DNA from 3 places in the Bacillus sp. ISL-46 genome. Region 2 is predicted to be linked to each of the others. Evidence: riboswitches for the same ligand, from Rfam matches in the RefSeq annotation. Region 2 holds a riboswitch; each other region holds the start of a gene.
What was found. A riboswitch is a leader RNA that binds a small molecule or an ion and turns the genes downstream of it on or off. The one in region 2 is predicted to bind thiamine pyrophosphate.
Positions count from the first base shown of each region.

Region 1: it holds a riboswitch for thiamine pyrophosphate, as region 2 does, so the genes downstream of both, J7E67_RS28930 (thiamine phosphate synthase) here and tenA (thiaminase II) in region 2, are expected to answer to the same signal.
Region 3: it holds a riboswitch for thiamine pyrophosphate, as region 2 does, so the genes downstream of both, thiM (hydroxyethylthiazole kinase) here and tenA (thiaminase II) in region 2, are expected to answer to the same signal.

Region 1 covers NZ_JAGGQR010000091.1:12,756-23,391, forward strand. Annotated here, with positions in the region: RNA gene ffs (signal recognition particle sRNA small type) at 13-98, opposite strand; tRNA gene J7E67_RS28885 (tRNA-Asn) at 98-169, opposite strand; RNA gene ssrA (transfer-messenger RNA) at 244-606, opposite strand; tRNA gene J7E67_RS28895 (tRNA-Ser) at 616-706, opposite strand; gene J7E67_RS28900 (YwaF family protein) at 1,305-2,042, opposite strand; gene J7E67_RS28905 (aldo/keto reductase) at 2,432-3,274, opposite strand; gene J7E67_RS28910 (thiazole biosynthesis adenylyltransferase ThiF) at 3,360-4,376, opposite strand; gene J7E67_RS28915 (thiazole synthase) at 4,373-5,140, opposite strand; gene thiS (sulfur carrier protein ThiS) at 5,142-5,345, opposite strand; gene thiO (glycine oxidase ThiO) at 5,356-6,495, opposite strand; gene J7E67_RS28930 (thiamine phosphate synthase) at 6,470-7,150, opposite strand; TPP riboswitch at 7,227-7,335, opposite strand; gene J7E67_RS28935 (DUF1284 domain-containing protein) at 7,513-7,929, shown strand; gene queE (7-carboxy-7-deazaguanine synthase QueE) at 8,049-8,777, opposite strand; gene queD (6-carboxytetrahydropterin synthase QueD) at 8,774-9,250, opposite strand; gene queC (7-cyano-7-deazaguanine synthase QueC) at 9,254-9,907, opposite strand; gene J7E67_RS28955 (DMT family transporter) at 10,135-10,636, opposite strand, start outside.
Region 2 covers NZ_JAGGQR010000001.1:17,357-27,992, reverse strand. Annotated here, with positions in the region: gene J7E67_RS00115 (Ig-like domain-containing protein) at 1-119, opposite strand, end outside; gene J7E67_RS00110 (Ig-like domain-containing protein) at 319-2,409, opposite strand; gene J7E67_RS00105 (VOC family protein) at 2,912-3,301, shown strand; gene J7E67_RS00100 (energy-coupling factor transporter transmembrane component T family protein) at 3,369-4,106, opposite strand; gene J7E67_RS00095 (ABC transporter ATP-binding protein) at 4,103-5,674, opposite strand; gene J7E67_RS00090 (ECF transporter S component) at 5,652-6,248, opposite strand; gene tenA (thiaminase II) at 6,248-6,931, opposite strand; TPP riboswitch at 7,043-7,146, opposite strand; gene J7E67_RS00080 (benzoate/H(+) symporter BenE family transporter) at 7,355-8,575, opposite strand; gene rbsB (ribose ABC transporter substrate-binding protein RbsB) at 9,275-10,213, opposite strand; gene J7E67_RS00070 (ABC transporter permease) at 10,238-10,636, opposite strand, start outside.
Region 3 covers NZ_JAGGQR010000010.1:88,371-99,006, reverse strand. Annotated here, with positions in the region: gene J7E67_RS04735 (dicarboxylate/amino acid:cation symporter) at 1-1,116, opposite strand, end outside; gene J7E67_RS04730 (response regulator) at 1,374-2,051, shown strand; gene dcuS (DcuS/MalK family sensor histidine kinase) at 2,095-3,708, shown strand; TPP riboswitch at 3,787-3,896, shown strand; gene thiM (hydroxyethylthiazole kinase) at 4,085-4,897, shown strand; gene thiD (bifunctional hydroxymethylpyrimidine kinase/phosphomethylpyrimidine kinase) at 4,913-5,731, shown strand; gene thiE (thiamine phosphate synthase) at 5,728-6,384, shown strand; gene thiW (energy coupling factor transporter S component ThiW) at 6,384-6,896, shown strand; gene J7E67_RS04700 (acetylornithine deacetylase) at 6,922-8,247, shown strand; gene tenA (thiaminase II) at 8,210-8,881, shown strand; gene J7E67_RS04690 (ABC transporter ATP-binding protein) at 8,889-9,632, shown strand; gene J7E67_RS04685 (ABC transporter permease) at 9,622-10,392, shown strand; gene J7E67_RS04680 (ABC transporter substrate-binding protein) at 10,409-10,636, shown strand, end outside.

The DNA.
Region 1 (10,636 bases), on a different contig from region 2:
TTTGTTTTATCCTATGTAATAGCCCACACAATTTCACTAGTTATGGCTGCTGCGTTCCCGCCCTGACCCGTTTCCTAGTGTCCTTGTTGGACTATAACTCCGCAGGTAGGACTCGAACCTACGACCGATCGGTTAACAGCCGATAGCTCTACCACTGAGCTACTGCGGAACAATTCTAACTTCCTATTTACATGATCATCGGATAATGAATCTAATTCAAGATGTTTGTTTGTTGGTTGGTTTTAGTGGAAATGACGGGAGTTGAACCCGTGTGCAAAGATATTGGCACTTATACTTCTACGAGTGTAGTCAGTAGAATTGATTTCACTTACTTCGTTAGCCTACTGACAAGCGTTGAAGCAGCTAGTCTGGTTAGTCTCTTCCTTCATCCTCAGACGGTGGAATTCGGCGTAGTCCACTTATGATGAGTCCCTTACCCTACCACATGGACGATGGAGGGAGGAACCGCTATCGTCTGTTATTAGGCAGCGAAAGCGAAGTTGTTGTTTTGTTTGCCAGTTATTAGGCTTTATCGTTTTTACGAGGACGATTCCCTCGACTCGCCATTTAAGCTCAAACTATCCCTGTCGATACCAAGACATTCCCATAATATAATGGCAGAGAAGAAGGGATTTGAACCCTCGCGCCGGTTACCCGACCTACACCCTTAGCAGGGGCGCCTCTTCAGCCACTTGAGTACTTCTCTGTAATATAAGGTTACGCGTTAGTTCCGTTAAGAACTTACAAGAGAAATATATCATGTCTGCCAAATGGATGATAGCTGTAAAATTCGGTAGTTCAAAAGGCCTATTTATATCATTAAAACTTTATGGTTAATTTATAATTGATACTGATTGATGATTTCGTGTTAATTTGATTTCCACATTAAAGTACCCATTAATTATAGTTTAATACTATTTCTCGTACAAAGAACAAACGTTCGAGTGTAATATAAAATATGACGTAAGTTGGATGTTTACAGAAGAATAGATACGGCAACCCCATAATACATATGAGTCATAAACTTTTCTGCTAAACTCCTTCATGTGTTTTTTATGTAAAAAATGATTAAGAGCTGAAGATCCTTTCTTCAGCTCTTTTGCTGTCATGTCACTACCACACTGAAGGTTAACCATTCTAAATAGATTTCCCAGTTTTTCGGTTTTTTACATATTTTTTATGCCATTAGCCTTCTGGGGCAACTTGTATCTTATCCTTCCTTTTTTCCAGACAACAAAAAAATCCCCTCCAAGTCTAGAAATCTGTGATGATTCTTTAGACTGAGAAGGGATATTTTTCGCTAGTCATTCACTCTCACCTATTTTCTTTTCAACATTAATGCTCTTATTTTCTATTTTTTGTAAAATCTCCATTGAAATGTACGTAATGATAAATAACAACAATGCGGCGATCTCAAGATTTATATAATACATAATCCCACTGCCTAAAAATGATAATATTGTTTTTGTTTCTGAAGGGTTCGCTAAGAAGAAAAAATTCGTTCCAAGCTTTTGATTCAAGAAAAAAATAGGTACGGCGATTATGTTCACAGTTAAAAAGTTAAATAAAACCCCTTTCCTAGGAATCCTGTAACCTTCAAAATGGATAAAATACAATACGGACAATGGAATAGCTGAATGTTGAAGGAAATATCTTATGAATCGAAAATGAGGAAATTGGTTGACAATACCAGGAGTAATCATACTTAAAATAGGAGGTAGGGTACCGATAAAAAATAACAAATTAAACGCTTTTTGATTGTTTTTCAAGTATAAGAACAGTGCTAAAAAGGTACTAATTGAACAAAGCTGTAATGGAAGATCATCGACTTCCCATTTATTTGTTAATATTAACCACAAATGCTGTGATATCTCACAAACAAGCAAAATACCGAATAGTATCCATTTCATAATTGGTTGGTATGGTTTAAGTTTCTTTTTGTAATAAACTAAAGCGCAACATGTAATAAAGAAAAGAATTAACGTAACAATATGGGGAATAGAAAACAACGTGAAATTCCGCATTTCTGTAACAGAAAACATGATTTCATCACCTCTCACTGTGCATATAAGGCGGAGAGCTAAATCTAATTCTTTTCATATAAGCTGCTTATTGCCGCTACAGCTTTTTAACCTCGGTTTTACTTTATATCCATTTCCTTTATATATATTTTTAATTTCTTGTACTAATTCTCAAAATTCCTCATTACACTGAACGCAGCTAGTATTAAAATGTTGTAAACAATAATTCTCCCACGCAATTCACCTCTTAGGTTAAATACTATTGATTATTCACAGAAAAGGGTGTCCTAAAAACTACACCCTTTTAAAAACTAAACAATTTGTTAATGCGCTACAGGACTCTCTAAAAAATAAAACACTTCACTTATATTTTTAGTGGAGTGTTTTGTCTGTTTTATTTATTAAATGCTTTAAAATTCTTCGTATACTGCAGGATCTTGGTTGTTTATTCTGCCATAAGGGCGAGTTAATCCTGATATGATACTCATTTCTATTTCATCTAAGGAGAAGTCAAAAATAGATATATTTTCAAGCTGCCTTGCAGGAGATGATGATTTAGGAATAGCAATGGCCCCAAGTTGATAGTGCCAACGTAAAACAATTTGTGAAATAGACTTGTTATGATGATCGGCAATCTGTTGAATGGTATCATTTTGTAATACTTCATTTGCTCGAGCTATTGGGCTCCAGGATTCCGTTGTAATGTTATTTTCTTCATGCCATTTTCTTTGTGGTGCTTGATTGAATAATGGGTGTAATTCGATTTGGTTAAGGCTAGGTTTCACACCTGTTTCTTTTTCTAAACGCTCTATATGTTCAGGTAAGAAATTACAGACACCGATCGAACGAATAAGCCCCCATTTTTTAGCATCAATTAATGCTTCCCAAGCTTCCACGTATATGTCCTGTTTCGGATTTGGCCAATGAATGAGATATAAATCATAATAATCTAGATTTGCCCGAAATAACGATTCTTGAATGGTCGCAACCGCCCTGCCATAGGTTTGATAGCGACCTGGCAGTTTCGATGTAATCTTTAATTTTTCTCTTGCAACAGAACTGCGTCTAACAGCCTCACCAACCGTGCCTTCATTTTCATAATTATAAGCAGAATCTATTAGTCTATATCCCATATCAATTGCGCTTAAGATGGAATGAACACCATCATTCCCTCTTAGCTTATATGTACCCAAACCGATCACTGGCAAAGTTAGCCCATCATTAAGTGTAATTTCTGGAATTGATTTATCCATCACTAATCTCTCCTTTCCATAATAATTAAGCTTAGCATAATTTTGGTAACATTTCATGGAAAGACTTCATCGCCAGCGGTTGTTATTACCCTAAGTATCGATGGTATAGTGCCTTTGCTTCGGAAATATCCTTGGTTCCGTGGACTAACACCCTTCCGTCTTTAAAAATGACTAATCTGTGCGGATCCACTGAATAAGATAATAGATACGGATTTCGCTGTACTGTTCCCCCTTGATTTACCAATAATTTTTCTAATGCCACTAAGTCACGCAAGGCGGGAAGCGCAGGACGTATCTGAACAGAATCTCTTCCACAGAGGACAGCTGTCTTGGTTTGATTTTCAAAAGCTAAATAGGGGAAGGATCGTTCTTTCCCACAGGTTGGACAATCTTCTTTTTTCAATTTATCTACCTGGATCGTACTATGTTGATTTTTCCACAAGTCAAATGACACGAGTTTGTTCCGCAGCGAATCCGCATCCCCGATCAAAATCTTCAAGGCTTCACTTATTTGATACGCAACGACCATGTTCACAGCTGGACTTATAATTCCAGCTGTGTCACAGGTTAATCCGCCTAGCGGAACGGTTTCAAGTAAACAAGCAAGGCACGGTGTTTTTTCAGGAATAATCGTGTAGGATATTCCATAGCTTCCCACACATGCCCCGTAAATCCAAGGGATGCCCACCTTTTGTGCTACATCATTCATGATCATTCTTGTTTCGAAATTATCGGTTGCATCAATCATCAGATCCACATTTTGAGCCCAGTTAAGTAGCTCGGTGACGGAGGCCTCACCAATGATTGCTTCAATCAGCACCGAAGAGTTAATCGCTGTTAAGCGGTTTTTGGCTGCGATGACTTTGGGAATTCGGTTTTTGGCATCTTCTTCAGCATAGAGCTGCTGTCGCTGTAAATTCGACCATTCGACATAATCACGATCCACAATGGTTAGTTTCCCTACTCCAGCACGGACAAGTGCTTCGGCACTTCCTGAACCGAGTGCTCCCATTCCGATGATGAGTACATGTTTCGTGGAAATTAGCTGCTGCCCGTCTTTCCCAATCGGTGAAAATAGTTCTTGTCGTGAGTAGCGATTCACCCGATACTCATTCCTTCCTTGGGACTGCTGGCTATCGCATATCTCTTTTTCTCGATTCGACCGGCTTCAAAGCCTAATCGTCCAGCTTCGATCGCTAAACTCATGGCTAGGGCCATTTTGACAGGATCGTTTGCTGCTGACACAGCCGTATTTAATAACACCCCATCAGCTCCTAATTCCATCGCCAATGCTGCATCAGCTGGGGAGCCAATACCAGCATCCACAATCACAGGTACGACCGCTTGCTCGATAATAAAGCCTAGGTTAACAGGATTGATGATCCCTTGACCGGATCCAATGGGTGATGCCCCTGGCATGACCGCATGACAGCCCACTTCTTGGAGCTTTCGAGCTAAAACCACGTCATCGGATGTATAGGGGAGGACAATAAATCCTTCCTTCACTAATTCTTCCGTTGCTTTAAGGGTTTCAATCGGGTCAGGAAGCAAGGTGTGATCACAGCCAATCACTTCCACTTTAATCATATCGCATAGTCCTGAAGCTTTCGCTAGTTTTGCGATCCGGACCGCCTCTGCTGCTGTTTTTGCTCCAGCAGTATTAGGCAGAAGCTTATATTTTTGAGTGTCAAGCTGTTCTAAAAAATTCGGCTGGCTTGGTTCAAAGATATTCATTCGTCTCACCGCAAACGTGAGGATTTCTGCTTTCGACACTTCCACTGCTGCCTTTTGGATTTCAAAGCTTGGATACTTTCCGGTACCAAGTAACAAACGAGATTGAAAGGATAATGAACCTATTTTTAACATGTCAACCGCCTCCTACAAAATGGACTATTTCGATTCGATCTTTATCTGATAATCTAGTACTTTGGTGCTCTAACCTAGTTAATATTTCACCGTTTACTTCCACAACAACGACCTTATCATGGATGTCAAAATGTTTGAGAACATCTGAAACAAATACGACATGGTCTGGTAATTGGATCCACTCGCCATTTACTACTACCTTCATGGTATACCTCCTAACTAACCGTTTCTTTGTGCCGTTCTAGGTGAAAAGCAGAGAGTAGTTCCTGATCTAGTAAGCTACCTGACACTAGGTCCGCAACTAGTTCCCCTGTAATCGGGCTTAATAAAATTCCATTTCGAAAATGGCCTGCTGCCACGTACAACCCACGCCAGCTTGGATGTTCGCCCATATAAGGGATTCCATCGCCTGTCTGCGGTCTGACTCCAGCCCATACTCGCTCCCATGCTGCCTCCTTAATCTGTGGAACTAATTGAGTCGCTCTTTCTATCAATGTAGCAATCCCTTCAGGAGTTACCTTGGTATCAAAGGTATTTTCAATCACAGTCGCACCTATATAAATTTCCCCATTTTGTTTGGGTACTAAATAACAACGTTTGTCGGAGAAAATGGTCGAGTTAATGATCGGCTTTTCTGTTCTAATCGAAAAGCATTCTCCTTTAACTGGATACACAGGAATATCGATTCCTGATTCTTGCATTAATTTCGCCGCCCAAGCTCCCGTGGCAACAACCACCTGTTCACAATGGATGACACCGTTGCTGGTGTTTACCCCTTTAACCTGACCGTTTTCATAGACAAAAGACAGAACCTCCGTCTCTTCACATATTTTGGCACCAAAATGTTCCGCGGCTTTTGCAAAGGCTTGTGTTAACTTTGCTGGTTGTACATGACCATCATGAGGGAGATACATCCCTCCTGCTACACTTGGTGAAAGAGATGGTTCCAGCACACGTACTTCCATTGCATCGAGCCAGGTAATGGTTGGATCCCATTTTTTTTGGAAGGTGACCTGTTTTTTTACCTCGAGCGCTATTTCTTCTGTTTCGGCAATTTTCACCATGCCTTTATTCACATACTCAATATCAATTCCTGTATATTCAAATAACTCACTTGAGAGCGTTGAAAACATCGCTTGACTTTTTAAAGCCAGCTGGAATAAGGGACCGTCTTGTTCCAGCTCTGCTTGTGCTGCCAGCATTCCGGCAGCCGCACTGGACGCTTGGCAAGCCACTCGTCCCTTCTCAATCACGACGACTTTTCTTCCCCTTTTTGCAAGCTGATAGGCAATCGAGGACCCGATAATTCCTCCTCCGATAATGGCCACATCAAATGAATTTTCCACTTTGTTCATCTCCATATAATACATTTAGGTAAGCCTTAACTGCTGCTAATGGATCGGGAGCATCTAAAACTCCTGACATGACTGCGATTCCTTTTGATCCTGCTTGAAGTACCTGCCCCGTATTTTCAGGTGTGATCCCGCCAATCGCAATAACTGGGATGTCTAATTGGGAGAGCCTTGCTAATTCCTCTAGTCCTTTTGGGGTCTTACCCGGTTTTGATTGCGAAGGAAAGACATGGCCATATAGCACGTAATCAGCACCATTTTCTTTTGCTTTTTGTCCTTCCTCGTAGGAGTGGATGGAGTTCCCGAGCAAAAGCTGAGGAAAATTTTCTTTCACAATCGCTGCATCTAAACTATGGAAGGCTAATTGAACTCCTTTAGCCCTTGTAACGCAGGCAACATCGACTCGATCATTAATGATAATCTTTGATAGTGGGATGTTTTCGTTTGTTAACAAGTGGACGGCTTGGAAAAGTTCCTGTGCTGTTTTTTGTTTTTCCCGCAAATGAATCGCTGTTATATATGGATGAATTTCGCTTACAATTTCACGTAAACGTTCGATCGGCATTTTCCCATTGGAGATTATATGTAACTCTTTATCTTTTACACTAGTTGAAATACCCGTCCCCCCTTTTAAGCAGATTCCGAAGATCGAAGGCATAAAGTGAAAAACAAAAAACCACTTTCTTAAGGTAAGAAAGTGGTCGAAAATTCGAAATAAAACATACGTTCTTCAAATATCCCGTTTCCCACTTCCCTACGCTGGTATTACCCAGATCAGGTTCATAGAGTCCCGAAGTAGTACTTCAATCTCAGCCCTTTAAAAAGGCACCTCTAGCGGATTTGCGTCATTTATTTAATTGTCATGTAATGATTTCCCTGCATGGATAATGTTAACACTTCAGGTAGAAATGTCAAATGTTTTTCTTATTTATGGTAGAATAAACCCTATAGATGTTAACCAAATAACAATTATAGTTTACTTTTAAAATCAAAAGGGAGTAAACAAACTGGGGGAGAATAATGTATAAGCTTCGAGGACATCATCTTTTTTGCCTTCTAGGCTATCGGGGAATGGGCTATTCCCAAGAATACGTGGAAAATATGACGGTTTTGCATCAAACCTTGAGAAACAACCCAAAAACGTTGATTCTGCTTGTAAAGGGGCCAGATCAGTTGTGTGAAAAGTTCCCTAATTCAGGTGAATACCATTGCCAAGACGACCAGATCTATGAAAGAGATGCCGTTATTTTAGACAAAATGAACCTTAAAATCGGACAAATTCTTAGATGGGAGGATATTGAGTCCCGTATCCTAGAACATGTCATCCCCGCCGATATTCAAGTTGTCTGTGAAACTTGTTCTTGGCGTTCTTACGGGGTTTGCGAGGAAGGTATTCGAGAGATTCATGATGGGAAGGGCTTAAGAAAAATTCAATAAGCTTCATCTATTCAATGCCCACATGCCCACAGGGACGGTTCTTTTGGCCTTTTTTAATCTCTTTCCTTGTCCAAAAAAGCCAGTAGAACCGTCCCCATGGTCCTTCATGGTCCATGTCCTTACACTCCCCGCTTATTTCCCCAAAGAAGTGCATGCAATTGTGGTAATACTTTTACATCATTCAATTGAGGGTCAGCAACCACACAATTGACTAACCACTCATATTTCAACAGTAGTTTTTGAATCAATTCATTATTATTGAAATTCGTAATATCATCGTTCCCAACCTGGAGATAAAAAGGAATATCTGCGTAGCGGCTATGAACCATTTTCGCATACTCTAGATCCGCATCATCGAAGATTACTACTTTTAGACTCACTTGATGTTTAAAATCATTGTCGTTTAAATTTTTAAAAATAGAATCTAATATTTCAAAATTGGTTACCATGTTGGAGCTCGGCGGCTTAGGTGAAATGGTCAGTTCATTGACGTTTAAGAACCAGTCCTGCCATCTGCTTCCTTGTGTTTCAGTACCAATTTTGATGTCTTTTTCTTTTAATAAATCGATAAACACATCTAAGTTTTTCAACAGCGCCGGATTTCCCCCTGAGATCGTCACAAACGAGAAATTGTCCCCACCGACTCTTTTTAATTCATCCCAAATTTCTTCAGCGGTCATTTGCTGAATATCCTCTTTGGCACTGCCATCCCATGTAAAGGCAGAATCACACCAGCTGCATGAATAATCACAGCCGGCCGTCCGAACGAACATTGTCTTTTGACCAATGACCATTCCTTCTCCTTGGATGGTTGGGCCAAAAATTTCTAATACAGGAATCTTACTCATTCCTCCATCCACTCCCTTCTCGCTTCTGCGTAGCTTGTTGGAGTTTCAAACAGACGGACAAATTCCACTCTTGCTCCATGATATTGGTCCCTACGATCTTCTGTTGCTAAGGCTTCTTTCATTTTCTCATATATCCAGACAACCATGTTTTCGGCAGTTGTATTCATGGAGGGAAGGGTTTCGTTTAGGTATTGATGATCAAGATAGATTTCGATTTCATTTTTCCAAATTTCTTTAATATCGCCAAAGTCGATCATTAAGCCGCGTTCATCAACAAAACCACTTAATCCAAAAATAACTCTATACGTATGTCCGTGCAAATTCTTGCATTTCCCTTCATAGCAATGCAAGTGGTGTGAAGCATCAAAGGTAAATTCCTTGCTCACTAGTACACGCTTTGAATGATATTTTAATTGATGAGCTTGAATGTCCTCATTTATTTTTTGAAGTTTATCGACGATTCTGAAACCCATCGTTTAAAACCTCCCATTAAGAAAGTCATCAAGCCCTCTTTTTCTTAAGACGCAAGCTGGACACTCTCCACATCCATCAGCAATCACACCATTGTAGCAGGTTAATGTTTTTTCACGAACAAAATCCAATGCGCCTAATTCATCCGCCATGGCCCATGTTTCCGCTTTGTTTATCCACATTAAAGGTGTATGCATGACAAAATTATCGTCCATTGATAGATTCAAGGTAACATTTAGTGATTTGATAAAAATATCACGACAATCTGGGTACCCGCTGAAATCTGTTTCACAAACACCGGTGACTAAATGCTTGGCACCGACCTGACGTGCTAACACACCTGCGAAAGTCAGGAATAACAGGTTACGACCTGGCACAAATGTCGACGGAAGTTCCCCTTCACCGCCATCAGTAACTTCAATATTTGAACGTGTTAACGCATTAGGTGCTAGTTGATTTAGTAATGACATATCTAAAATATGGTGTTTTACGCCAAGTTCATTGGCTATATTTTTGGCACATTCAATTTCTAAACTATGCCTTTGATTGTAATCAAACGTAACTGCTTCTACTTCTTTAAATTGTTTTAATGCCCAATATAAACAAGTGGTGCTGTCTTGTCCACCACTAAACACAACAATTGCCTTTTCATTTTTCAACATGTATATCAATTACTTCCTTTCAAATAGAAAAAAACAGTACCCCAAGATAGAAGTACTGCTTCATCTTAGTTTTTTTAATGTGGGGGGCTAGAACCACTTTCGCAAAATGCGAACTATATAATTTTAAATGACTAAATGATTATAAACCATTTTTTCAATTTTTTCACCTATTTGCCGACATTTTTCGAGTCTAGGCCTTTTCAGAATGATCGGAGTCCTCACTATTATACCTCTCTCGGATTCTTGTTTTCTTTAGTAAGCCTAATCTTATGTTGATTTTTAGATGGAGAGTTTGCTATGAATACGCCAGCTAAAATGAGCAAAGCACCAAAATACCCTTGTCGCCCCATATTTTCATGTAGGAAGATGAATGCAAATATGGCTGAAAAAATCGGTTCGAGCGAAAAAAGAAAACCAGTGCTTTCCGGTGTCGTGTACTTTTGTGCAATTGGCTGCATGACAAAGCCATAAGCAGAGCAGATGAGCGCTAGACCAAGTATAGCAAACCAATTCATCGCTTCATGCGGTAAAACAGGTGTTTCAAATATAAAGATTCCAATTGTTGCATATAAGCTAACAAATCCGAGTTGATATATCCCGAGTTGTAAGGCACCAACCTCTCGTGCAAACTGGTTTGTTACTATGATGTGTACTGTATAAAGGAAGGCAGCAACCAAACAATATAGCGAGCTAAACGCTAAAGTAAAATCATCCCCAATTGTGAGT
Region 2 (10,636 bases):
TGACCTAGTTTGCTAGTCAGACTTTTTTCAACCTCTTTCATTTCCTGTCCATCCGCATGAATGGGTATAGCAAGAATCATTAGTACGATTAGGAAAAAAAACATCCGTACACTCTTCATTATTTATCATCCCCCTGCTACCATATTACTAGATACTCCAGCCTAAATCTAGGTGTTTTTGGAAAAGATATCCTGCCCTTTATTATCATTAGTATAATGTGAATAACTGTTTCTATGATCTTTAGAGATAAATAGGTTATTGATCAGCAAAAAAAAAAGCCAAGCTCCCCTAAGAAAACTTGGCTTCACCTATTACCTATTATTTTCTAGAAAAAACCACTCGATCTAAACCACTAATCTGAATTCGATCTCCGGATTTTAGAGTCACAGTCACACTAGTAACCTCATAATAATCTGCTCTACTTGAAAGAATTTCATTTACAAGTAAATGATTTCCTCTGTAAATAATTAAATTCCCAGCGCCACTAGAAGTTGTGATTCTATACTTCCCAGCACTAATATCTTTACCGACCGTCCAATAACCAGAATGCAAAATATTCGATTTCACATTTGAGACACGAGTAAACTGTACACTATTTAACCCTAAAATCTGAATACTATCACCAGCTTTAATATCCGTTGTCACTACCGTTACACCAAATCCATCATTACTACTCGATAAGATCTCATTTACAGAATGATTGGTGCCCGAGCCAATAAATAAATTGCCACTACCCGAACTTGTAGTAATCTTATAACGACCAGCCGGTAAATCTTTACCTGCCTTCCATGTACCTGCACTTAAACTCTTAATATAGGGAACTCTAATCGTTGCCGTAGTTTTTTTACCATTGGTAGTTGTCGATGTAATGGTAGCTGTCCCCGCACCAACTGCAGTGACTTTCCCTTTACTATCTACTTTTGCCACTTTCGTATTAGAAGATTTCCATTTCACTGTTTTATTCGTTACATTACTTGGGCTTACAGTTGCAGATAAGGTTATTGTTTTACCTTTAATGAGCGTGACGGAGGTCTTATTTAATTTAACAGACTTGGCCAAAACAGGTGGAGTAACCTTAACTTGTACCTTTACTACCTTAGCACCGTTAACTGTAGCGGTAATTATCGCCGTACCTTTGGCTACAGCGTATATTTTCCCTTTACTATCAACGGTTACAATTCTTTTATTAGAAGTTTTCCACTTTACCGTCTTATCAGTGCTATCCGATGGTGAAACTGTGGCTGAAAGTACCGCTGTCTTACCAACCGTTACGGATAAACTTGTTTTATTTACTTTCACTGTTTTTGTAGAAACTCTAACGGCAACAGTCTTAAATACTTTAACATTATCACTAGCAGTCGCCGTAATCGTCGCAGATCCGTTGGCAATTCCTTTAATATTACCAGTCGCATCCACTGTGGCCACTTTCGTGTTTGAACTTTTCCATAAGATCGTCTTATTTTCCGCATCAGTCGGGGCTATTGTCCCGTATACTTTTACCATTTGATTATTGGTGATGTTTAAAGAGGATCGACTTAACTTCAAACTAGTGGGTACAACTTTCATTACGGTCACATTAATACTTTTTTTGATAGTAGGATCACCATTTGCGCTAGCCGTAATGGTGGTACTTCCAGCTTTAAGCGCTTTTACATTTCCTCTTATATCCACTGTTGCAATATCTGGATGACTGGTAGTCCAACTAACCGTTTTATTAACAGCAGTAGATGGTTTTACGGTCGCTGTTAACTGTGCCGTACGGTTTACCAGGAGTGACAAACTTGATTTGTTTAACGTGATACTTTGCGGAACAAGAATTTTTTCCTTCAAGCTCATTGTTCCTGTCATCATCGAGATATAGATTTTATCCCCTGATGAAACTGTGTATTCAATCGGATTATCATCAGCATATAAACTAAGAAATCCAATTTCATGATATTGTGGATCATAAATAGTAACATAAGCAAAATCATTGTAAACTTCTGAATCATTAATTTCTAAAGTGTATGTCCCAGCTGGAATATCAGTACCCACTTCGTAAAAACCAACTGACATATGGTTTAAGTCCACGCTAGAGATTGGCTGTACCTCTATGTTAGACGCACCATAGTCTAATTCAACCTCGATTTCATCTCCATCTTTCAAACTCGCAGTAAATCGATCAGAGTAGTAATACTTATCACTATCCAGCGATTCATTTAGATAAATGTCCGTTCCGCTACTAATTCGAATAGTAGCTGTACCTTCTGAAATATGAAATTCCTTTAATCCTGCAGAAATTTCTTCCCCTACCGTATATGTACCATTACTTAATGAGCTATTACTTGCTGCCTGTACCGAACTGCCTACTGAAACCGAGAGTAACAGCATCATCATGAAAAATACTTTCATCAATACCTTCTTGTTCATAAACAAACCTTCTTTCATATTTAGGAAATACCTTTTATAAAAGAGAAAGGTTGTAGCACATCTCCCCCGCTACTATACTACTAGATACTTTGACCTAAATCTAGATAGTTTGGAAAAAATAACCTCTATTCTATAGTCATTACTATCATATTTATAGATAAAGGAACCACTGGTAGCTGCTGAACTAGAATGGTGCCCATACCTATTATTGTGAGTGGTTGTAAATTTCCAACTTCCATCCAGCAAATGTCGTAAGTTTCGGAAAATATGTAGTAAGTGACCACAATTTCGTCGTAAGTCTCAATAAATTTGTAGTAAGTGTCCGTAATTTTGTAGTAAGTGCCAATAAAGGTGTAGTAAGTTGGTCCTTTGTCAATAAAGTGGGCACTTGTAAATCACTTGGAAACTAAAAAGTGAGTCATAGGTGCAATTTTTAACACACCAAAACAATCATCTATTTGTGTTATGATGAAAATAAATTTATTTAGGGGGGATGACTGCGATGATCCAATACAAAGAGCTCCACCATGTTAGTCTAACGGTTACTAATTTAGAACGCGCCAAGCATTTTTATAGTATCATTTTATGTTTAAAAGAAATACAACGTCCTAATTTTGATTTTCCTGGTGCCTGGTACGAAGTTGAGGGACAACAGCTCCATCTAATCGTTCTTCCTACATCACAAACGATTCGCCAAGATAAACGCCTGAGCAGCAGAGAAGGTCATTTTGCACTAAGAGTGCAGGATTACACAGAGACGCTGAATTGGCTGAAGAGTAAGGATGTTGAACTGTTAGAGAAACCCAATGGCATGAGCGGTTTTGCGCAAATATTCTGTGCGGACCCTGATGGGAATCTAATTGAACTAAACGTCGATCAAAAAGACCTTTAGGAAACCAAAGTAAAAAGGAGAAGTGCGCGAACACTTCTCCCCTCTAACAGCCTATCAACTTCCCCATTCATCCAATAAAAATCATAATCCCCAATACAACAATTACCAAAGAAAGTAAATAGACCAAGTCTTTCGGTAATATTTTAGTTGTTTGATAATAAGTTCTGTCTCTTGTACCCGTAAATCCACGCGCTTCCATTGCGATCGCAATACGTTCTGATTTTCTAATTCCTTGAGTAAACAGTGGTAAAGCGTACCTCATAAAAGCTTTCCAACTATTTTTTTGCTTGTAACCTCTGACTTTATGAGCCGTCTTCATTTGGTTTAGTTCAGATTGGAAGAGTGGGACAAAGCGGAACCCCGCTAATAGCCCATACGCCCATTTAGGTGAAAGTTTACATTGGTGAATTAAACTCATGATGAACAAAGTTAAGTCTGTTGTAGAGGTGAATAATAATCCATACGTGACAAACGCTAACATCCTTAATCCAATCGTTAAGCCATGATTCATACTCTCATGAGTGACATGAAACCAAGCCCATTTCCAAATCGTTTCTTCTCCTTCTCCAAAAGCCGCCATCATCCAAAATACAAGAATAAAAAAACCTAAATAAGGCAATAGCCTTTTCAAAAGGTAAGTCATTCTCCATCCGCCTAAAAAAGTACCGATCAATACAGCAAGTAACCAGATCAAAAAAGTCACCTTTGGATTGGAGATCGCCATTAAAAGAAACATCACAATCAAATGGGAGAGCAGTTTACAGGCAGGATTGAGAGTCGCTAGGAATGAATCGTTAGCCTTCATACCAAAACCCCCTCTTTTCTTGCATGCATCAACTGGTAATGGAGTGGTGGAATTAACGCACTTTCACGGAAATTACTCGGATTTGAGAATAACTCATAGGGGGTCCCTTGAAAGGTTACACTTCCCTTGTTGAAGAGAATGACCTGATCAGAATAACCATCCACCAAATCCATATCGTGGGTGACCATGACAATCGTTGTTCCCTGGTCCTGCCGCTCCTTTAAGCGTTGAATCAGTTCGTTTGCTGTTTTTTCATCCTGACCGAATGTTGGTTCATCAAGCAATAATAAATCTTGATCAAACAATAACATCGTCGCCACACTTAACCGCCGTTTTTGTCCTAGACTTAGGGTAAACGGATGAGCATTTTGATGCGATTCCAATCCAAACTCCTCTAACAATTGGCTGGTTTTGGTATGAACCAGCTCTTCGGGCCAATTTCGTTGCCGGCCGCCAAAGGCAACTTCCTCAAAGACAGTATCCGTAATGAATTGAAGTTCTGGATTTTGAAAAACAAAGCCAGCTTTTTCATATAATTCCCGTTCTGACCACTTTTTTAGTTCCGTATCTTGAAAGTAAATTTCCCCTTTTTTAATCGGCTCCAAACGGATCAGACTTTTTAAAAAGGTACTTTTCCCGCTTCCATTTTCTCCGACGATGGAAATCCATTCCCCTTTATGAATTTTTATATCAATATCGCTCACGATGGTCTTCTTCCCATAGCCAATTTCAACATGTTCGGTGCGGAGTAAAATCTCGCCATCCTTGAGCGGTTTGGTTCTTTTCAGATTAGCAAGTTTAATAGATAGAGGATGCGCGTCATTTCGAACTACTTCCTCCCACTTGTCTGGAAACAACTTAGGGCCCCAAATACCCGCTTCTTTCATTTCATCTTTAAAATTCAGGAGCATTTCCTTCGGCTGACCATCCCCGATAATACTTCCATTCTCATTTAGGATAATGACTCGATCCATCCATTCGATGCAGCCGTCTAGGACATGTTCAACAAATACCATCGTATGGTTTGTCTTTTGGGCTAATTGATTCAATAAAACAAATATCTCATTCCGGCCTGCAGGATCTAGTTGGGCTGTTGGTTCATCAAAGAAGATGACTTCTGGTTCTAATGCCAGCAAACAAGCTAACGCCAATCGTTGTTTCATCCCACCTGAAAGAGTTTCAATGGGTGTTTTCTTATCGACCATCAGCCCTACTTTATCCATTAACTCAGCAATGATGGGGTCCATTTCGTTGCGCGGAATCGATCGATTTTCGAGACTAAACGCAATTTCTTCATCGACATGGAGCATGCAAAATTGCGAATCAGGATCTTGAAACATCACTCCGGCATCTTTCCTGCAGAATACTTCACCACTTACCTCTGCCTCCAAATGCTCAGGGATAATACCTGAAAGAGCGGAAATCAACGTCGATTTCCCGCTCCCACTAGGCCCTAGTATTAATACCTTCTCGCCTTTATTGATGGACAAAGTAATATGACTGAGTATTTTTTCAGAGCGATTATAAAAACGAATCGAGAGATCCTTACATCCCAGAAACATTTCCATTTACGTTTTCCCTTTTCCTTTTTTCCTTCATCAATTCATATTGTTCTAACACACCTGTTTTTGCGAGTGCGTCCACAACTACCTTCGCTAACAATCCACCGAGAATCATTCCGCTGATGATATGAATTCCTAATGTTGTAAAAAATACTTCCTTCGAGTAATAACCCAAACCGTTGGCGATTAAGTTATAAACCATGCTGCCAACCGCTGCAAAAGCTCCAGATAGCATTAAAGTAAATAGGTTGTAGCGTTTATATCCGAATATGGCGAATGCGATTTCTGAACCGATCCCTTGAAAGACACCTACTAAAAGGGCCGACAAACCAAAATGACTTCCTGTTAATAACTCTACTGCGGCCGCTGCAACCTCTGCAATAAGCGCTGCTCCCGGTTTACGGATAATATACGCGACGATTGGACTAGCAATCACCCAAATCCCAAACATAAAACCTGCACCCACCGGCCCGACAAGAGCGGAAATGGGAATCCACAGCGTCGACCATCCTAAATAGATCACTCCACATGCCACCGCTAGTATCACAGCAAGAACGACTTCTTTCATCTTCCAAGTCATCATTTCACTACCTCCATTTTCACAGGCCATTCTTCGAGTTTATAGGCCATATCCCAAAACATATATTCCAGCTGACAACTGATTAAGAAATGCTCCTTCATCTTTTCCTTTTCTCTCTCGGTTGCTAGCTTTGCCCACTCATCAAGACGGGCACAAAATTTAGTTGTAATCGAATCGGTACGATTTCCATAAAAACTGATCCAATCATAAAAGGGATGAGAGCGATCAGGATTAACCTCCGTTAATAATCTTTTCCCAATTTCCCAATACGTCCACGGACATGGTAATAACACAGCTAAAATTTCCCCTAATGTTCCTTCGTGCGCAACGGTAAGCATATGACGCGTGTAATGAAGGGACGAGGGAGATAACGGATATCCATGTAATACCTCGTAAGGAACACCTGCTACTTGACAAAAGTTATTATGCGGATGGATTTCACTGTTTAAGATAAAAGAAATCTGCGTATTAAACATATCCATATCTTCACGATTCTCACACTTCGAAACCGCAATTCCATAGATGCGAATAAACGAATTCAAATATTCAAAGTCCTGTTTAACATAATGAATCAATTGTTCTTTCTCTAGCTCACCTTTGGCGATTCCTTGCACAAAAGGATGTTCAAAAATCGCCTCGAAAATAGGATCTGCTTCTTTTCTTAATTCTGCTGAAAAACTCATAAATTTCTCCCCCTTATTGGTTTTAATGGAAAGTCTCTAGAAGGGGCGGCTGAATTTTCAAGCACGAAAAAACCGCCCCAAAAATGGAGCGGCTGAATAATTGTATCTATCCATACACGAACTCCACTTTCCTACGCTAGTATGAACTAGATCAGGTTCAAAGGGTCCAAGATAACTCCTGTCTCAGCCATAAAACGGCTCCCCTAGTGGTCTTCCTATTAATTTATCTTTCACTCTACACTCGCTGGTTAAAGTTGTCAATCAATTAATATCCAGCAAATGTCGTAAGTTTCCGGAAAATTATATAGATTCGCTGATAACTAGTGAAATTAGTTTACGGCAAAAAAAGGAGAAGTGCGCTAACACTTTCTCCCCTCTAACAACCTACCAATCTACGACAAATTTCGGGGCGTGACAGGCACATTACGCTTCCACCGTCTTCGCAATAATGGCTCCAACAACCAGCCCCCATACAGGTGCACTAATATGGAAAAATGATACTTGCGATAACGCGATGAGGAACGCAAATAGGGCACTTAAGCGATATTTATTTTCGGAGAAACCCAGCTGCAAACTAGAAAGAAGGACGCCGATTAGCGCAAACCCTGCTAGCATGGACACAAAAGCGTGGGGTAATGATTGAATAAACGGTACAATTTTCCAGGCGAATACTCCAAACAATAATGTCAAAACCCCTGATACCACCGCTGCCATATACCGCTTTGATTTTACCCCTGCATCCGAACTAGAACAGATGGCGGTCATCATGCCAGCAATATTTGCACTTTGCCCCCCGAAAAAACTGGCAATAATCGAAAACACTCCACTAAAAGAAACAATTTTTCGAATGGGGGGTTCAAAATCCGAGCTTTCTAGTGCGCCGATTCCAGGTGCCACATCATTACTTAGGATTAACATGGCCAGAGGCAGACCTAATGTGACCATCCCCATCCATGTAAATTCCGGCATTTGTATGGATGGTAGGAAAAAAGCAATCTCCTTAGATGAGCTATGTAGATCTTGGGTTAAAAACAAAGTAATAAAAGCGACAACCACTGCGACCATAACGGCCGGGATCCGTTTTGAGATTTTCGTACTGATAAAAAAACTAAGCAAGGCGAATCCGCCTACTAAGGGTAACGCCTTAACGTCTTGGACAAGCTGAGCAACATAATTGGTGACCAGGCCTGCCAGCATGGCTGCAATGACTTCTTTCGGAACCCATTTAATAATTTTAGTAAAAAGTCCTGACAACCCAATCAGCAAAATCAGCAGCCCTGACATCACATACCCGCCAATTAGCTGGGGATAAGTAAAATGTGCTGTCACTGTCGCTAAAAAAGCAACCCCTGAAATCGAGTGAGCTCCGGTAATGGGAATTCTAAATAACAGAGGCATTACAATCCCTAACACCCCTCCAAAAAAATAGACGGCAAACATCCAATTGATGGTTTGCTGATTAGAGAAATGCCCTGCTGTTGCTGCCTGCAGAATGATTAACGCTGGACCTGTCATGACTAAAGTACTAGAAATTAATCCAGAAGATACGTTTTGAGTCGTTAGATCTTGAAAAATTGATTTCCTTTTATTTTCACGTAATGATTCAATTGGTTGCTCTCTAACTAATCTATTTGGCTGCCCCATTTTTTCTCCTCATACCCTTCTTCATATAAACGACTTTTATTGTTAGTTTAGACAACCTTCTACAAAATGTATAGGACAAAGGCAATCTTCGACAACCGTTAATATAATTAAAAAACTCACTGGCAGCCCTTATCATAACAAAAGGGATGTGGAATAAACTAGAGGAAAAAATAGCTTAAAAAAGGAAAAAGGAGCGAAAATAATGTGATTCCTAATGGAGCTTGAGGTCCAAATAAATCATGATCCGGGTTTGATAAAAAAAAGGGAATCCCAAAGATAACTAGATTCATTCCTCCGTAAATCAAACCTTTACGAACCTACCCTGATGGTAAAAACATGAACAAAAGTATAGATGATACTGTTAGCCAATGAAAAACCGATCCCGAGTAATATTAACAAAAATGTCCCTTATACACTTCCTATGGTTACCGCTCATCTAATTTTTCAACCTCCGTGGGCACCATACACTTCCTATGGTTACCGTTCATCTAATTTTTCAGCCTCCGTGGGCATCATACGCTTCCTATGGTTACCGTTAGTCTAATTTTTCAGCCTCCACGGGCATCATACGCCTCCTATGGTTACCGTTCATCTAATTTTTCAACCTCCGTGGGCACCATACGCTTCAACTAAACTAAAAAAGGAGAAGTGCGCTAACACACTTCTCCCCTCCAACCTCTATCAATCTCCGAAAAAAAATTACTTTTTAATTAATTCTAACGATACTGGAACAAACTTCTCTACAGATTCTTTCTTAAATACTTTCATCGCTGTTTGTACACCTTTTTGGCCAATTTCAGCTGGCTTTTGCGCTACAGTTGCTGCCATTTTACCATCATTAACTGCTTTCACTGCATCATCCGTTGCATCAAAACCGACAACAATGACATCTTTCATTCCAGCTGCTTCAAGCGCTTGAAGAGCTCCTAACGCCATTTCATCGTTGTGTGCAAACACGGCTTGGATATCTTTATTGCCTTGAAGAATATTTTCCATTACTGTTAATCCTTTAGCCCGGTCAAAATCTGCTGCTTGCTTGGCAACCACTTGGATATCAGCCACAGCATCAATGGCTTTGTGGAACCCTTCGCCGCGTTCACGTGCTGCAGAAGAACCTGGGATTCCTTCTAATTCTACGACTTTACCTTTTTTGCCTAACTTTTCAAGAATAAAGTCACCAGCCATTTGACCACCGGCCACATTGTCAGAAGCGATATGGGATACAACTGTTCCGCCATTTGCACTACGGTCAACCGTGATCACTGGAATGTTTGCATTATTTGCAGATTCGATCGCAGCTTTAATCGCATCAGAATCAGCTGGATTCACGATTAAAACGTTTACACCTTTTTGAATTAAATCTTCGATATCACTTACTTGCTTCGCTGAATCGTTTTGCGCATCCACCGTAATAATCTCAGTATCTTGTGATTTTGCTTCTTTCTCAGCACCTTCTTTTAACGAAACAAAGAAGGGATTATTTAACGTTGAAATCGAAAGACCGATTTTTAATTGATCGTCTTTTTTCTCTTTCGCAGAATCCTTTTCAGAAGAAGAGGAAGGTGCTTTTGTGGAACAACCAGCTAAAACAACCATAAGTAATGTTAAAAACAGAAACCCTTTTAATAGTTTTTTCATCTTTATGATTCCCCCATAATTTTATTAGGCAGTTTTTTTACGATCAAGCAAGACGGCTAGTAAGATGACACCTCCTTTAACTACCTGCTGGTAGAAGGAGCTTACATTCATTAAATTCAAACCATTATTTAAAACTCCAATAATGAGTGCCCCAACCAATGTTCCAAAAATCCACCCTTTACCGCCTGAAAGACTTGTCCCGCCTAAAACAACGGATGCAATCGCATCCAGTTCATAAGAAGCACCGGCAGTAGGCTGAGCAGAGTCCAATCGAGAGGCAAGGATAATCCCTGCAAGTGCAGAAAGCGTCCCTGTAATCGAGTAAATCCAAACTTTCACATTTGTAACCTTGATTCCTGATAAAATCGATGCCTCTTCATTGCCGCCAATCGCGTAAACTCTGCGGCCAAACGTGGTTTTTTT
Region 3 (10,636 bases), on a different contig from region 2:
TAGTAACAGGGCAATCCCTTCAACTGGTATTACCGGGAAAGCAGATAGAGTAGCAGCAAGGGTAATAAAACCTGAGCCCGTTACACCGGCAGCCCCTTTAGATGTCAGCATTAGAATACCTAACAAGGTGATTTGATGCCAAATCGTAATATCGACATTGTAAGCTTGAGCAATAAAGAGTGCAGCCATTGACAGATAAATAGCAGTACCATCTAAGTTAAAGGAATACCCTGTCGGAACAACAAGACCAACTACTGATTTAGAACAGCCGTATTTTTCAAGTCTTTCCATCATTCTCGGTAAAGCAGATTCAGAGGATGAAGTACCCAACACCAAGAGAATTTCTTCCTTAATGTAGGCGATGAATTTCAAAATATTAAAACCATATAGCTTCGCGATCCCACCTAGTACAAAGATGATGAAAAGAAACATCGTTGCATAAACGCTGCCCATCAATTTTCCAAGCGAGACTAACGAACCAAGACCAAAATTACCAATCGTATAGGCCATTGCACCAGATGCTGCAATGGGTGAAAATTTCATTATAATATTAACAATCTTAAAAAAGATTTCCGTAAATTGCTCAAACAAGGCAACAACTGGTTTCCCTTTTTGCCCTAAGGAAGCAAGTGCAATCCCAAATAGTACGGCAAAGAATAAAATCGGGAGCAGCTCGCCCTTCGCCATTGCCCCGACAAAATTATCAGGAATGATTCCTAAAATAAATTCGATAAATCCATGGCTTGTTTCTTTTGCCTGCGCGGTAAATTGTGAAATATCTCCGCTTTTAACGGAATCTGTATTAAACCCAGATCCTGGCTTAATGATATTAACTAGGAGTAAACCTATCGCTAAAGCAAACGTCGTTACAATTTCAAAATACAGGAGCGCTTTCCCACCGATACGCCCAACCTTCTTCAAATCCCCCATGCTACCGATGCCAATGACTATTGTAAAAAATACAATTGGAGCAATGACCATTTTAATTAACTTGATAAAGATATCCGCCAAAACCTTTAATTCTGTACCGAATTTCGGAAAAAGAAATCCGATGACAATCCCAAGTACGATCCCCAATAATACTTGGACGGTCAAATTTTTAAAATTAATTTTCATTTCCTCATACACCCCTTTGTTTAGTATATCTGTTAACGCTTTCATCCCACCCATTCACATAATAAATGAAAATTCAGATAATAGTAAGGTTTTGGTCATATTGGTCTTATTGTTCCTTTTGTTATAGAAGATACTTAATTAACTCTCATAAAAATCGAACAAAATTGCCATCTATGAATTTACTATTTCAATAAAATAGGCCATGATAATAATATAAAGTGAAATTTAATTTCATTTATTATAAGGGGGAGCAGGGGATGTTTCCGTTAAAAGTACTATTGATTGAAGATGATCCGATGGTTCGAGAGGTGCACCGCCAATTCATTGATAGGATTGAAGGGTTTTCGATTATCGGAATCGCCTCCAATGGGATGGAAGGATTAAGATTGGTGAAAGAACTCAGTCCTGATCTAGCTATTATCGATATTTATATGCCTTATATGGGTGGATTGGAAATGCTCAGCGAACTTCGTTCAGAGGCCTATTCTGTGGATGTGATAGCGATAACAGCCGCGAGCGATATAGAAACGATCGCCCGTGTTCGACAACAAGGGGCTGTTGATTACATCATAAAACCGTTTACCTTTGATCGAATTAAAAAGTCACTTGATAATTATAAAAACTATCGAGTGAAATTAGGAGAAAAGAAAGCTCTTTTACAGGAGGAGCTCGATCAAATTTTATTTATTGATAGCAAAGAAGAAAGTGAAAGAGAGAGTTTACCAAAGGGATTAAATATGAATACGTTAATAAAAATTACCGATTTCATTTCGCAGGAAAAAGAACCTATTTCTGCTGAAGAAGTAGCGGAAAGCATCGGAATGGCTCGGGTAACGGCTCGAAGATACCTTGATTACTTAGAAAAAGAAGGAAAAGTCAAGATTCATATCCATTACGGCGGCGTCGGAAGACCAATCAACCGTTACGGTGTTTAACACAAATACCTTGAAAAGATTGCCTGTAAGAAAGGAGGGAATCATGTTGGGGTGGAAAATAAGGTTGGGCAAACCAAGACTTCGTTTACAATCGACGATTACCCTGCTGGTTTGTATCGTGGTCGTGATGGCATTGTTGGTAACCGAGATATTAATCACCAACAGAATTTCACAAGAAACAGAAAAAAGCCAAGCCGAGAAAGCAACAAATATTGCGAGAATTGTTGCAAGGTCTCCGATTGTCATGAATGGGCTTAAAAATAAAACAGCAGAGAAGGATATCCAAACATTTGCGAATGATATTAAACAATCAACGCATGTTGAATTTATCGTCGTGATGGACATGTATGGAACAAGAAAATCACATCCTAACCGCAACCTATTAGGTCTGCATTTTGTCGGTGGAGATGAAGGACCTGTTTTAAAAGGGAAAGAGCATATTTCAATTGCCAAAGGGACATTGGGATTGTCTTTACGCTCGTTTGTTCCTGTTTATGATCAAGAAAATAAACAAATAGGAGCAGTCGCGGTTGGGATTTCTTTAGAAAAAGTTAATCAGGCGATCGAACAAAGCAGGAAAATTATTTTGATCGGCGTGGGAGTGGGAATTCTAGTTGGGATTCTAGGAGCCCTTTTTCTAGCTAGAAAAATCAAAGCGATTCTTTTTGGACTTGAGCCGAGTGAGATGGCAAAATTGCTTGAGGAACGTAGTGCGATGCTTCAATCCACAAAGGAAGGAATTTTGGCAGTTGACGAGGATGCGTTTACCACTCTCGTAAATAATGAGGGGATCCGACTTCTTCAAAAAGCTGGCATTCATGGGTCCTTTTTAGGAAGAAAAGTGGATGACTACATGCCAAATTCAATGCTATCTTCTGTTCTAGAAACGGGGGAATCTCAATTAGACCAAGAACAAGAAATCAATCATATTACCATTTTAACCAATCGGGTTCCGGTTGTTGTCAAAGGAAAGATTGTCGGTGCGATTGCTACCTTCCGAGAAAAAACCGAAATCAAGCAATTAGCTGAACAATTAACCGGTGCAAAGCTATATGCGGAAGCACTGAGAACCCAGTCACATGAATTCATGAATAAACTGCATGTAATATCAGGTTTAATTCATATGAAAGACTATCAAATGGTCTCGTCATATATTACCAAAATTGTCGATCACCAACAAACTGAAGTAGAATTTGTTGTCAGTCGTTTTAAAGATCCTGTTTTAGCAGGTTTTATTTTAGGAAAACTTAGCTTCGCTAGGGAAAATGGCTGTGAATTAATCATTGATGGGGAAGGAAGTCTACCTGAACCACAGCAGCAGGAATTAACCCATGAAGTGGTAACGATTCTTGGGAATTTAATCGATAATGCTTTAGATGCTGTTGCGGACCGTCCACATAAAAAAGTTACCTTAAGGTTTGACTTTTACGATGAAGTCCTAGCGTTGGAGGTCCATGATACCGGACAAGGAATCGATGAGGATGTAAGACATCACTTATTTATCAAAGGATATTCTACCAAGGGTGAAAATCGCGGAATCGGTTTATCATTGGTGCAGAGAAGCTTGGAAAAATTAAATGGACAGATAGAAATTCATTGCCAAAAAGGAAAAGGGACAACATTTATTGTTACTTTTCCTTATAAAAGCAAACAATAATAATGTTATGTTAACTGACACTTTTTCCTTTACATTCTAGTACCATAGGAATATTATGTAGTTAGTTAAATAAAGTATTAGATCTACTAGGGGTGCCCTGTAAACAGGCTGAGAGAAAATGGAGAAATTTTCAACCCTTCGGACCTGATCTGGGTAATACCAGCGTAGGAAAGTAGCCAAGTGAATGTTAATTATTTCTTTGACTAACTAACCAGGTCCATTATTGGATCTGTTTTTTTTATTTTAAAGGCTTTGTTAAATGTCATTTTTGATTTTAAAGCCTGCGTTGATTGGAGCGGAAGGCGAAGCGCCTGGAGCGGAAATCAACAGCCAAGTTTAACAGAGCCATTTTAAAAAAAGAAATGGGGAAATTAAGATGGAAAAAAATAGTTTGTATGAAACGTTGGAAGAAGTTAGAAAGGTTAACCCGCTGGTACATAATATTACCAATGTGGTTGTTACGAATTTTACGGCAAATGGGCTTCTTGCCCTTGGTGCCTCACCGGTTATGGCATATGCAGCTGAGGAAGTAGCAGATATGGCTAAGATTGCAAGTTCATTAGTATTAAACATTGGAACATTAAACCCACAGACAGTAGAATCGATGATCATTGCCGGAAAAGCGGCCAATGAATCCGGTGTTCCCGTCATATTTGACCCGGTTGGTGCAGGGGCTACCCGATATCGAACGGAAACTGCACAAAGAATTATGAGCGAGGTAAAAGTTTCTGTGATTAGAGGAAACGCAGCCGAAATTGCCAATGTGGTTGGTGAAGAATGGGAAATTAAGGGTGTTGATGCTGGGGATGCAAAAGGAAATATCATTGAACTAGCTATTGCTTCAGCACAAAAATTGAATTGTCTTGCCGTCATCACTGGAAAAGAGGATGTCGTTTCGGATGGGAAAACAACCTATGTCGTGTCAAATGGACATCCAATTTTAACGAAGGTGACAGGCACTGGCTGTTTATTAACCTCTGTGATTGGAGCGTTTGCAGGAGTGGAAAAGGACCTGCTTCAGGCTTCGGTGGCTGCTTTAACGTACTATGGTATCGCGGCAGAAAAGGCAGCGGCAAAAACTGTAGAAATGGGACCTGGAAGTTTCCAAATCGAATTCTTAAACCAATTAACTTTAGTTTCTTCCGAAGATATCATTTCACATGCTTCTGTTAAAAAATTCAATCGATAACTGGGGGTAATTTAAATGAAAAAAGCATTAACAATCGCTGGTTCTGATAGCGGCGGAGGAGCAGGAATTCAAGCGGATTTAAAGACATTTCAGGAATTAGAGGTTTTCGGGATGTCGGCATTAACTGCAGTAACGGCCCAAAATACTTTAGGAGTCCATGCTGTCTATCCAATGACAGCTGAGGCAGTCGTAAAACAGATCCAAGCGATCGGCGAAGATATCGGTACGGATGCGGTGAAAACAGGAATGCTTTTTAATGCTGAAATCATCGAGGCAGTCGCAGCACAGCTCAGAAATTATCAATGGCAAAATGTTGTTGTCGATCCTGTCATGATTGCAAAGGGTGGCGCTTCTTTGTTGCAAATGGAAGCCATTTCTGCCATGAAAAAATACTTATTGCCGCTAGCAACGGTAATCACCCCGAATATTCCAGAAGCGGAAGTACTAACGGGCATGTCGATTCTGACAGTGGAAGATAAACTGGAGTCTGCTAAAAGACTACTTGCGTTAGGCGTAAAAAATGTCGTGATTAAGGGCGGCCATGATGAAAATGAGTCTGAATCCACTGATTTATTATTTGATGGAAAGGAATTTTACTACTTTACCAGCAAGAGAATTCAGACAAAGAACACACATGGAACAGGTTGTACTTTTTCCGCAGTAATTACTGCTGAACTAGCAAAAGGGGAAACTCTTTATGAAGCAGTATGTAAAGCAAAGGATTTTATTCAGGCCGCAATTGAGAACCATTTGGAGATAGGGCAAGGACATGGTCCAACAAACCATTGGGCATATCGAAAAAGAAAAATTGCAAAGGAACTGGCTGAATTATGAAAAACTTACGAGCGGCTTTAAGTGTTTATTTTATCATGGGCAGCACCAACTGTTTAAAGGATCCAGCCGAAGTATTAAAAGAGGCAATTGCCGGTGGGATTACACTTTTTCAATATCGAGAAAAGGGTGACGGCGCGTTAACTGGAGCTGATAAATATGCACTTGCGAAAGAACTTCAAGCAATTTGCAGAGCACATCATATCCCTTTCATTGTTAATGACGATATCGAGTTGGCTGTGGCAATTGATGCGGACGGTGTACATATCGGACAAGAGGATGAATCGGTGTACGCAGTTCGGGAAAAGATTGGCGATAAGAGAGTCCTTGGGGTTTCCGTCCATTCAGCGGAAGAAGCCATGACTGCAATAAGCGGTGGAGCTGACTATTTTGGCATGGGCCCTGTTTTTCCGACAAAAACAAAGGCGGATGCTAAACCATCACGGGGAACAATACTGATCGAAAAATTTCGAAAAGATGGCATTGATATTCCGATTGTTGGAATCGGAGGGATCACGATCGAAAATGCTCAATCGGTAGTGGAAGCTGGGGCAGATGGGGTTTCCGTTATTACCGCCATAAGCCATGCAGAATCACCAATGGAAGCAGCCAGGGCGTTAAGAAATAGTGTCGGTATTAAAGGAGAAGTATTCTAGTGAACAAAACACATAAACTGACGTTAACTGCGATGATGATAGCGATCGGTACCATTTCAAGCAATCTGTTCTATATACCGATTGGATTTACAAAGGTCTTCCCGGTTCAGCACTTTTTGAACGTTTTATCAGCCGTTCTTTTAGGACCTTATTATGCTGTAGCTCAAGCCTTTTGTGTATCCCTGTTAAGAAACCTGATGGGAACTGGTTCGATTTTTGCCTTTCCTGGAAGTATGGTTGGAGCTTTACTGGCCTCGCTTTTATTTTTGAAAACTAGAAAGATCTATCTTGCTTTTATCGGAGAAGTAATTGGAACGGGTATCATTGGGGCACTGCTTTCTTACCCAATCGCTACTCTTTTTCTCGGTCAAAAGGCAACATTATTTGGGTTTATTCCATTATTTATATTTAGCTCGTTTGCTGGAGCGCTGATTGGATTTATTATTTTAACCGTATTTTTAAGAAAGAAAGTTTTGATTGTTAGTGAAAATGATACCACTATCAGGAACTAATCATCGATAGTAAGGGAGTGAACAAATGAAAGAGGATCTGCTTGAAAAAATCGCACAAGAAGTAGAAGCGAGAGAAGCGGAATTAATCGAATTGTTGACCACGCTTATCGCGTTTCCAACCGTTAGTCCTCCTGCACGGAATACAAATGATGTCCAGGAATTTATAAGAGGGTATTTAGAAAACATGGGATTTTCCACAGATAAGTGGGATGTCTATCCCGGAGATCCGAATGTGGTTGGCAATTTACCTGGTGAATCTTCTGATCAATATAATAGTTTGATTGTAAATGGTCATGTGGATGTCGCGGAAGTTGGGGATAATACAGAATGGGATTATTCTCCGTTTTCTGCCTATCGCAAAGATTCCTACATATATGGACGTGGTGTGGCCGATATGAAAGGTGGAATTGCGGCATCACTAATCGCAATTAAACTTTTAAAAGATCTGGGTATCCCGCTAAAAGGTGATCTCCAATTTCAATCTGTTATCGGTGAAGAAGTTGGAGAGGCTGGGACGCTGGCGTGCACTGAGAGGGGTTATACCGCTGACTATGCAGTAGTGGTTGATACAAGTGATTTACATATTCAAGGACAAGGCGGAGTCATAACTGGATGGATTACCATTCAAAGTAAAGAAACTTTTCATGATGGAATCCGTAGGATGATGATTCATGCAGGTGGCGGTGTTAAAGGGGCCAGTGCGATCGAGAAAATGATGAAGATTATTTCGGGACTACAAGACTTAGAACGCCACTGGGCAGTTACGAAAAGTTATCAGGGCTTTCCTCCCGGCACAAATACGATTAATCCTGCCGTAATTGAAGGTGGCAGGCATGCAGCATTTGTGGCCGATCGCTGTGCTCTATGGGTTACGGTTCATTTTTACCCGAATGAAGACTATGAAGAGGTAATTAAAGAAATAGAACAACATATTGGTGCAGTTGCAGCGGCAGATCCGTGGCTTCGCGAGAATCCGCCACAGTTTGTTTGGGGCGGAAAATCAATGATTGTTGACCGTGGTGAAATTTTTCCTTCGTTAGAAATTGATTCTGATCATCCTGGAACGAAGGTTTTAGCTAATTCCTATGAAAAATTGTTAACAGACAAGCCGACGGTGGGCATGTCAACCACCGTTACAGATGCAGGCTGGCTGGGTCGAGCTGGTATTCCAACGGTCATCTTTGGACCTGGTAAATTGGAAGATGCCCATGCAGTCAATGAGAAAGTTGAAATTCGCCAATTATTAGATTTTACAAAAGTATTAGCTGTATTTATCGCGGAATGGTGCAACACGAGGAAGGAAGAGTATGGAAATGAAATTCACCGAAAGACTTTATCAATCAGTAAATGATGTATGGCAGAAAACCCATCAGCATCCATTTGTAGTCGGAATAGGTACAGGGGATCTGCCTGTTGAATCCTTTATCCGCTACATGAAACAGGACTATGTGTTTTTAATTGACTACTCTAAGCTGTTTGCTATAGGGGCTGTTAAGGCAAAGGATATTGAAACCATGGCCGCATTTGCGAAGCTTTTGCATGAGACATTGCACGGAGAAATGGATCTGCACAGACAGTATGCTGAGAGGTTTGGAATTACCCATCAACAGCTGGAGGAAACAAAACCAACGCCGGTTAACTTAGCTTATACTCGGTATATGCTAAATGTCGCTCAAACAGGTTCGCTCGAGGAATTAATTGCTGCTCTCTTGCCGTGTATGTGGAGCTACTGGGAGATTAGCAAGATGCTAGCAGATACCTATCCGAATGCTAGTGATCACCATCTTTATGGAGAATGGGTGAAAATGTACTCTTCTAATGAATTTGGTTCATTAGCAACTTGGTTGATCGATTTATTGGATAGATTGGCGGAAGGGAAACCGGAACGGGAGTTAGCGATCTTAGAAGAACATTTCCTGACAACATCTCGATTTGAATATATGTTCTGGGATATGGTCTATCAGGGAGGCGAGTGGCCTGTCTAGCTCAACCATGTTATCTATCAAAGACCTATCCTACTCTTTTCAAAGTGAAGGAAACTCCAATCCTATTTTCGATCAAATTTCACTAGACGTTAAGCCAGGAGAGTTTGTCTCAGTGATTGGCGCAAGTGGATCTGGAAAGAGCACTCTTTTTAAATTGATTTCTGGTTTACTTGAACCTGACCAAGGAGATATTCTGGTCAATGGTCAAAAGACTGGAAAGAGATTAGGGAGTATCGGTTACATGCCGCAAAAGGATCTGCTTTTACCATGGAGAACCGTTTTAGAAAACGTGTTACTACCTTTAGAAGTGATAAAGGAACCAAAGCAAGCGAGAATTCCTGAAATACGAGAGTGGTTATCGCGGTTTGGTTTGGCAGAATATGAAAAAGCTTATCCGAATGAACTTTCGGGAGGTATGAAGCAGCGCGTAGCCTTTTTACGAACCCTTATGACAGGAAAAGATCTTTTATTATTGGATGAGCCCTTTGGCGCACTCGATTCCCTGACAAAACGGAACATGCATAGCTGGTTATTAGGACTGTGGGGGGAATTACAAAAGACGGTATTGTTCATTACCCATGATCTTGAAGAAGCGGTTTTGTTGAGCGATAGAATCTATTTGCTCCAAGACACCGGAATCAAAGAAATGAAGGTCAACCTGGTGAGACCAAGAAGCTCACAGCTAATCTATCAATCAGAGTTTATTACGATGAGAAAAGAACTGGAGTGGCTGATTCACAATGAAAGCTAGTTTGAAAAAATGGACGGAACAGTACGGTTTGTTTTTGATAGTGGTGATCCTCCTTGTCAGCATATGGGAATGGGTAGTTAAGCAAGGCATGATTCCTTCCTTTATTTTGCCAGCGCCTTCGGCTATTTGGGGGTCATTACAAGAAAACCGACAGCTTTTGTTTGAAGTGCATTTGCCGGCTACCGTAAAGGAAGTTCTGATCGGTTTTGTGCTCTCCGTAATCGGTGGATTATCGCTGGGAGTTGCTATGCATTTTTCTCGTTCCATTGAAAAGGTATTATATCCATTTCTTGTTATCTCACAAACGGTGCCGTTAATTGCAATTTCACCGATTTTTATTATGTGGTTTGGCTATTCGATTTGGAGCAAAATTGCCGTGACTATTTTAACCGCCTTCTTTCCCATCGTCGTAAGTACCTATGATGGATTGAAATCTGGTGGAAGTGAATACCGGGAATTACTGTTAACAATGGGCGCCAATCGCTGGACAATTTTTAAAAAAATCCAGATTCCTATGGCATTACCAGCCATTTTTTCAGGATTGAAGTTGTCAGTTGTTTATTGTGTTGTCGGAGCGACTGTTGGTGAATGGCTGGGTGCTAGTGAAGGCCTAGGGTACTTCAGTCGACGAATGTCTGGTAACTTACAGGCAGACTCCGTGTTTGCTGCAATATTTTTATTATCGCTTTTAGGGATTGTGTTGTTTTTATTCATAGGTTTATTGGAAAAACAGTTATTGAAAAATAAAATTCGCAGCTAGAGAGGAAGAAATCTAAATGAAGAAAAGTTTTTTGATCATGGTAAGTCTTTTGTTACTGCTATTAAGTGCTTGTGGTAAAAATAATGAAAAGGAATCAGATAAAACCACGGGGGCTGCCGATAAACTACAAAAAGTTAGCTTAATGTTAGATTGGTATCCAAATGCGGTGCACTCCTTTCTTTTTGTAGCCGAAGAAAAGGGCTATTTTAAAGAACAAGGCTTAGATGTGGATATCCAAATGCCT